2 regions of the Serratia marcescens subsp. marcescens ATCC 13880 genome follow, and region 2 is predicted to be linked to the other one. Evidence: riboswitches for the same ligand, from Rfam matches in the RefSeq annotation. Region 2 holds a riboswitch; the other holds the start of a gene.
The links. A riboswitch is a leader RNA that binds a small molecule or an ion and turns the genes downstream of it on or off. The one in region 2 is predicted to bind fluoride.

Region 1: it holds a riboswitch for fluoride, as region 2 does, so the genes downstream of both, crcB (fluoride efflux transporter CrcB) here and J0F90_RS12080 (DHHA2 domain-containing protein) in region 2, are expected to answer to the same signal.

Annotation. Positions count from the first base shown of each region.
Region 1 covers NZ_CP071238.1:1,198,919-1,202,321, reverse strand. Annotated here, with positions in the region: gene J0F90_RS05600 (diguanylate cyclase) at 12-1,079, shown strand; gene J0F90_RS05595 (GNAT family N-acetyltransferase) at 1,081-1,509, opposite strand; fluoride riboswitch at 1,593-1,655, shown strand; gene crcB (fluoride efflux transporter CrcB) at 1,735-2,118, shown strand; gene J0F90_RS05585 (TetR/AcrR family transcriptional regulator) at 2,408-3,004, shown strand; gene J0F90_RS05580 (multidrug effflux MFS transporter) at 3,011-3,403, shown strand, end outside.
Region 2 covers NZ_CP071238.1:2,516,072-2,519,474, reverse strand. Annotated here, with positions in the region: gene J0F90_RS12085 (diguanylate cyclase domain-containing protein) at 1-1,497, opposite strand, end outside; fluoride riboswitch at 1,674-1,749, shown strand; gene J0F90_RS12080 (DHHA2 domain-containing protein) at 1,790-2,755, shown strand; gene J0F90_RS12075 (adenine nucleotide alpha hydrolase family protein) at 2,759-3,187, shown strand; gene eno (phosphopyruvate hydratase) at 3,204-3,403, shown strand, end outside.

The DNA.
Region 1 (3,403 bases), 1.3 Mb from region 2:
GGAGATGCCGGATGTATATTGCACCACCCATTTTCGATGCCCGAAAATCCGGCCTCAGCTTCGCCAAACGCACCTATCTGCCCCGCGTCGCCGGTCTGGGGCTCGGCTTTATCTGCGTTTGCGCCGCGCTCTACCCCTTGGCTCCGCCCACGGCGGTCTGGCTATTGCTGGCCTTTCACGGCTTTCTCTGGCCGCATCTCGCCTATCGCCTGGCCTGCCGCGCCAAAGAACCGTTCAAAGCCGAGATCCGCAACCTCTTGATCGACTCCGCCTTCGGCGGCTTCTGGGCGGCGATGATGGCGTTCAACGCGCTGCCCGCCATCGTCATCCTATCGATGATGAGCATGAACAACATCGCTTCGGCCGGCAAAGCGCTGTTTGCGAAAGGATTGGCCATTCAACTGACCACGGCGATGCTCACCGCCGCGCTGCTCGGCTTCCCGTTTCACCCGCACAGCACGGCGCTGCAAATCTATCTGTGCCTGCCGATGATCTACCTGTATCCGACGCTGCTTGGGCTGGTGACCTACCGCACCGCCAAACGACTGGCGGAAAAGAAACAGGAGTTGCAACGCATCAGCACCCGCGATGGGCTGACCGGCTTATATAACCGCCGCCACTGGGAGCACCTGCTGCATCGCCAGTTCGACAGTTGCCGCCGCTACCAGGATAACGCCACGCTGATTCTGATGGATATCGATCGCTTCAAAACCATCAACGACACCTTCGGCCATGCTTTGGGGGATGAGGCCCTGGCGGCGTTGGCGGAAGAGTTGCTGATCGGCATGCGCAACGTGGATATCGTCGGGCGCTACGGCGGCGACGAGTTTGGCGCAGTGCTGCCGAACACCAGTGCTGAACAGGCGGGAATCGTTCTGCGCCGCATCCAGCAGCGGCTGGACGCGGTCAGCTTCAAGGAGGCGCCGCAGCTGCGGCTGCAGATCAGCGCCGGTATCGCTGACTACCACCCCGCGCTGGGCGGCTATCTTGACTGGCTGAAAGCGGCCGACGGCGCGCTCTATCGGGCGAAGCAGAATGGCCGCAACCGGCTGGAAACGGCGGCGCCGCCAGGGGAGTAACTTACTGACTTAATAACTTGGCAAAATACTTCGGCGCTTCGACAAAGCCTTCGCGCCGGTAAAACGCATGCGCCCGCTCGCGGCGGCTGTGGCAATGGACTTCCAGCCGATCGCAGCCGCGACGGTGCGCCAGCGCCTCGCCTTCCGTCAGCAGCCGCCGCCCAACGCCCGCGCCGCGCGCCCGATCGTCGACGCAAAAATAGCTGATGCGGCCAATGTCGCCGGCCAACGCCAGCTGCGGCAGAAAATGCAACGACAACACGCCCAACACCTGCTCCCCGTCCGCCGCCACCAGCAGCGCCTCATCCGGATGCGCCAACAGTTGCTGCATCCGCTGCGTCAGAAACGCCTCGGTGCCGGGATAATCCAGCGCCGTCATTAATTCAGCGATAGCGTGCCGGTCGCTCAGACGCGCCGTTCTGATTTCCATCCGTTTTACCTCGCAGAGTGTCGATACTACAAAATAGGCGGCGTTAGGTGTAACATCCACCGGGTGCGGCGAAAAAGGCCGTGCGGCACGCTGGAGATGACATTCCTCCCTAACCGCCTTCACAGGCTGATGATGTCTACGTAACCTCTCGGAGAGAGGCGCGTAGCGTTACGCCTGTCCCTTTCCGAGCCTCGTGAATTTCTCTGATTGAAAGGTAGTTGCCCCATGTTGAGCTCTTTACTGGCCGTATTTATCGGCGGCGGCGTCGGCAGCGTTTTGCGCTGGGCGGTAAGCATGAAAATGAATCCGCTGAACGCCCACATTCCGCTCGGTACGCTGATGGTCAATCTGATCGGCGGTTTTATCATCGGCCTGGCGATGGCGATTTTCACCCGCATGACGCATCTGGATCCCACCTGGAAATTACTGATCACCACCGGGTTCTGCGGCGGCCTGACCACCTTCTCCACCTTTTCGCTGGAGGTGGTATACCTGATGCAGGATGGCCGCTTCGGCTGGGCGCTGGCCAACATGCTGCTCAACCTGGCCGGCTCGCTGGCGATGACGCTGCTGGCCTTTATGCTGGTGATGTGGCTCAACGGGCGCTAAGCCCTTAATGTTTCCTTAATCTTGCATGCGCATAATCTCATCCAGTACCCCTGACTGGATGAGAAACCGCTATGTTTAGCCTGCCGAAAACCGCCGCCGAAGCGATTGCCGTTGCGCTGTGCGTCCTGATCGTCGCCGCCTTTATCAAATCCTACCTGTTCACATAAGCGCCTTTTCCCCGCAGCACGCGTTCATCTTGCGTCTTTCCGGCCGTTTACACTACAATTGAGAATGAACGTTCACACTCAAAAATGTGAACCCGGCTCACGCGTAGCAAAGGATCGGGCAGATGCTCCCCCCCAACGACAGTAAACAGGCCAAAGTGCAGGCTCGCCGCGATCAGATCGTCGAAGCGGCGAAAACCAGCTTTCGCCGCCACGGCTTCCACGCCGCCAGCATGGCGGAGATCGCCCAGGGCTCGCAGCTCAGCGTCGGGCAAATCTATCGCTATTTCGCCAATAAAGACGCGATTATCGAAGAGATCGTCAACCGCATCATCACCAACAAGATGCAGCGGCTGGAAAACCTTGGCGATCACATCAACCTGATCGCCGGCACGTTGGCGGCGCGCACGCTGTTTCAGCAGCCGGGCGAGAGCGAAACCGATCACATGCTGATGCTGGAAGTGACCGCCGAGGCCACGCGCAACCCGGTGGTGGCCAAAATGCTCAGCGATGCGGAAGCGCGGCTGTTTCGCCACGTGTGCCACAATCTGCAGCGGCTGTATCCCCATTTCAGCGCGGAGGAGATCGCCGCGCGGGTGGAGTTTATCGCCGTCATGAGCGAAGGCACCGGTTACCGTATCCTTACCACGCAAAAAGCCGATGCGTCCCTGCTGCGCGATCTGTATCAGCAGGCCATTTCTCACCTGTTCAGGAAATCTTAATCTCCCATGACCAAACACTTAGCCAGACAACGTCTGGTGTACGCCGTCGTGCTTGGCCTGCTGGCCGCGCTGGGGCCGCTGTGCACCGATCTCTATCTGCCCGCCCTGCCGGAAATGGCGGGCGAGCTGAATACCTCTACCGCCGCCGCGCAGCTCAGTCTGACCGCCGGGCTGCTCGGCCTGGGCGTCGGCCAGCTGATTTTTGGCCCTTACAGCGACAAGCTGGGCCGTATGCGCCCGCTGTTGCTGTCGCTGATCCTGCTGCTCGGCGCTTCGCTGTGGTGCGCGCTGGCGCCCACCATCGACCAGCTGCTGATCGCCCGCCTGCTGCAGGGCATCGCCGGCGCCGGCGGCGCGGTGATTTCCCGCGCCATTGCCCGCGATCTGTACGCCGGCCAT
Region 2 (3,403 bases):
GATAAACAACAGCGCCATCTGCCGCTGATGGCAACAGGCCTGCAGCGTGCCCGACAACCGGCGTAGAAACGCGCGTCGATTGGTCAATCCGGTCAGCATGTCATGGGTTGCGTCATATTCCAGCCGCTGCTGCAGCCGCTTCAACTCGGTAATGTCCATGGACAGAATGTAAAACCCCTGCGTTTCGCACGGCACCAGCGTGGTGTGGATCATCAGCAGTCCCTTTTGGGTCTGGAGCTCATTTTCAAAGCTCACCATTTCCCCCGCCAGGGCCCTGTCTATCATCGGTTTCGCTATCTGATAAACGTTCTCCCCCATAAAATCGCGCACCGTCATTCCTCTGAGGCAGCTTTCTTCCAGGCCAAACCAGGTTTTGTAGGCGCTGTTGGCGAACAGGTAGCGTTCATTGCCGTCGATCTGGCTGATCAACGCCGGCATATTGTCGGTAATGGCGCGCAGGCGTTCCTTCTCCGCGCTGAGCTGATATTCGGCGAGCACCCGGGTTTCAATCTCTTCGTTGAGTTTCTTGACGACCACGTTCAGCTCCCGCGTGCGGATTTCGACGCGTTGTTCCAGCTCGTGTTGCAGAGCGAACAGATCGGCCTCCGCCGCCTTGCGCTCGCTGATATCGACGATAACCGAGATGAAATGATCCGGTTTGCCGTTAGGCAGCCGGTTTAACGCCACCGTCAGCTGCACCCAGACGATCGAGCCGTCGGCGCGGAAATAACGTTTCTCCAGCGAATAAGTGCTGATCTCGTTTCTCAGCAGTTGCTGCAGTTTTTCCAGATCGGTGTTGAGATCGAGCGGATAGGTAATGTCCTGAAAGGTGCGATCCATCAGCTCGCGCTCGGAATAGCGCAACATTTCGCAGATGCGCGGATTGACCCGCAACCAATACCCCTGCAGCGACACCAGCGCCATCCCTACCGCCGCCTGGGCGAAGGTCTGTTCGAACAGGGCTTCCGAGCGTTGCAGATTGGACTTCAGGTTTTCGGTATAGACGTGGCGTTCAATGCTCTGCAAATACTCCTCCACCACGGCGGCGAAGTCGTGCAGGTCGGCCAGTTGTTCCGGGGAAAACGGCTGCGGCTGGCTGTCGATAATGCACAGGGTGCCGAGCGGCAACCCGTCGAGCGACAGCAGCGGTTGCCCAACGTAGAAACCGATCCGCGGTCCGCCAATCACCAGCGGATTATCAAAAAAGCGCGGATCGTTGGCGGTATCGGGCACCACCAGCGCTTCGCGTTGCAAGATAGCATGGCCGCAAAATGAGATATTGCGCGGCGTTTCCCGGGCATCCAGGCCGTAACGCGATAAAAACCATTGGCGATCCCGGTCGATCAATGACACCAGCGCGATGGTCACGCCGAAGTATTTCGCCGCCAGCCGCGTGATGCGATCCAGTTTCTCCACCGAGTTTGAATCCAGCACGTTCAGCGAATTCAATACCGACAGGCGTTCAGCTTCGTTTTCGGGGAAGCAGGGTTCGAGCATGTTGTCTCCCAATGTGTCACCGACGGCCCCGGCATAGCCGGCGTGAGTCCGTTCAGCGTTTTCGTCGGTTGGCGGCAAATATCCTTGTCCATCATAGACTCACTCAGTATCAATCCGATTGCGCATTCTCGCCAGCTTTGCCGGGCGTTGCGTTTGCCACCGCGCTGCGCTACAGTCGTTCACAAGGTGATGGTGTTCCACCTTTCCCAACCGCCGCGTTCGCTCGAACCGGATGATGACGCCTGATATACAACTTCGCTTTATTTTTTAGGCAGGTATGTCAGGAGTCGCTATGAATGAAATCTCACGTTTTACCCCTTTTCCGCCCCAGCCTGATCTCACCGTGCGGGAAATGCCGCTGTACGTTTTCGGCCATAAGAATCCCGACAGCGACAGCATCTGCAGCGCGCTGGTGGTCGCGGACTGGCTCAATCACCTCGGCAAACCGGCCGTCGCTTTCCGCCTTGGCGAACTGACGCCGGAAACCCGCTACATACTGGCCGCCGCCGGCGTACAAGCGCCTCCGCTGCTGAAAGACGATCTCCGTGACCGTAAAGTCTGGCTGGTCGATTTTACCGACGTCGAACAAGGGCCGGCCTCATTGCCCGACAGCGATGTGGTCGGCGTTATCGACCATCACCGGCTGGGCACGTTAATCACCCGCAACCCGCCCGATGTCTGGGTTCGCGCCGTCGGCTGTTGCGCCACCGTGATCCTGCAGATCCTGGCGGCGGAAAGGCCGATGCCGCTTTCTTCCGCCCAGGCCACGCTGCTGCTGGGCGCGATTTTGAGCGATACCGTCGCGCTGAGCGCGCCGACCACCACCGAACAGGATCGGCTGGCGGTCTCGCGGTTGCGCGCAATTTCTCACGTTGACTATGACGCCTTCACCGCCGGGCTGCTGGCCGCCAAAACCGATCTTTCGGGGCAATCCGCCGCGCAGTTGCTGCAGCGCGACGCCAAGAATTATCGCATCCATAGCGTCTCGCTGCTGCTGTCGCAGATAGAAGTGCGGGCCATGAGCGACATCGATCCGCTGTTGCCCGCGCTGCAACAAGCGCTTGAACACGCGAAGCAGGAAGCCGGGCTGGCGATGGCCGCGCTATTGGTCACCGATATCACCTGCCGTCGCTCCACCCTGTATTTCTCGCCGAACCGGGTGCTCGACATTCGTCAGGTGTCGCTGCCCGGCATGACGAGCCGGAAAAAAGAGGTTTTACCGTGGTTAACCCGCCAGATCGCTAACGCAGGGAGATAAGTCATGCCGCTCTACCAACATGCTTTACTGCTGGTGCAGGATGAACGCGACGGCCGGCTGCTGTTGCGTCATGCCGAACGCCTCAATCAGCAGATGAATACGCGCATTACCGTGGCGCACATCAGCGCCGACTATGCCGAGCTGGACTACCTCAGCGATTCGCTGACCAAAGATCGCCAGTCCAGCGAGGTGATCGCCGCCAAAGCCATGCTCAGCCGTCTGGTGGAAGACTGCTCAATCCCCCTGGAGGTGCGCGCAATTGTCAGCATCCATCGCTTCAAAGACGTCGAAGCCCTGATTGCCCGCAAAGGGGTCGATCTGTTGCTGCTCGGCCATCAGAACCGTCCGTTCGGCGTCTTTGCCTCCTTCGGCTTCGAGTTCATTAACCATTTGTCGATCGACGTGCTGATAAAGCATGTGCCTACTCCCTAGAATGAGGTGACTACCCATGAGCTATGAGATTGAAAGCGTAACCGCCAGAGAGATCCTGGATTCGCGCGGCAACCCGACCGTCGAAGTTGAAATGACTGCGGCGGGCGTCGTGGCACGGGCTTCGGTTCCCTCCGGCGCCAGCACCGGTTCACGCGAGGCGGTGGAACACCGCGACGGCGATCCGCACCGTTACGGCGGTAAAGGCGTACTGGAGGC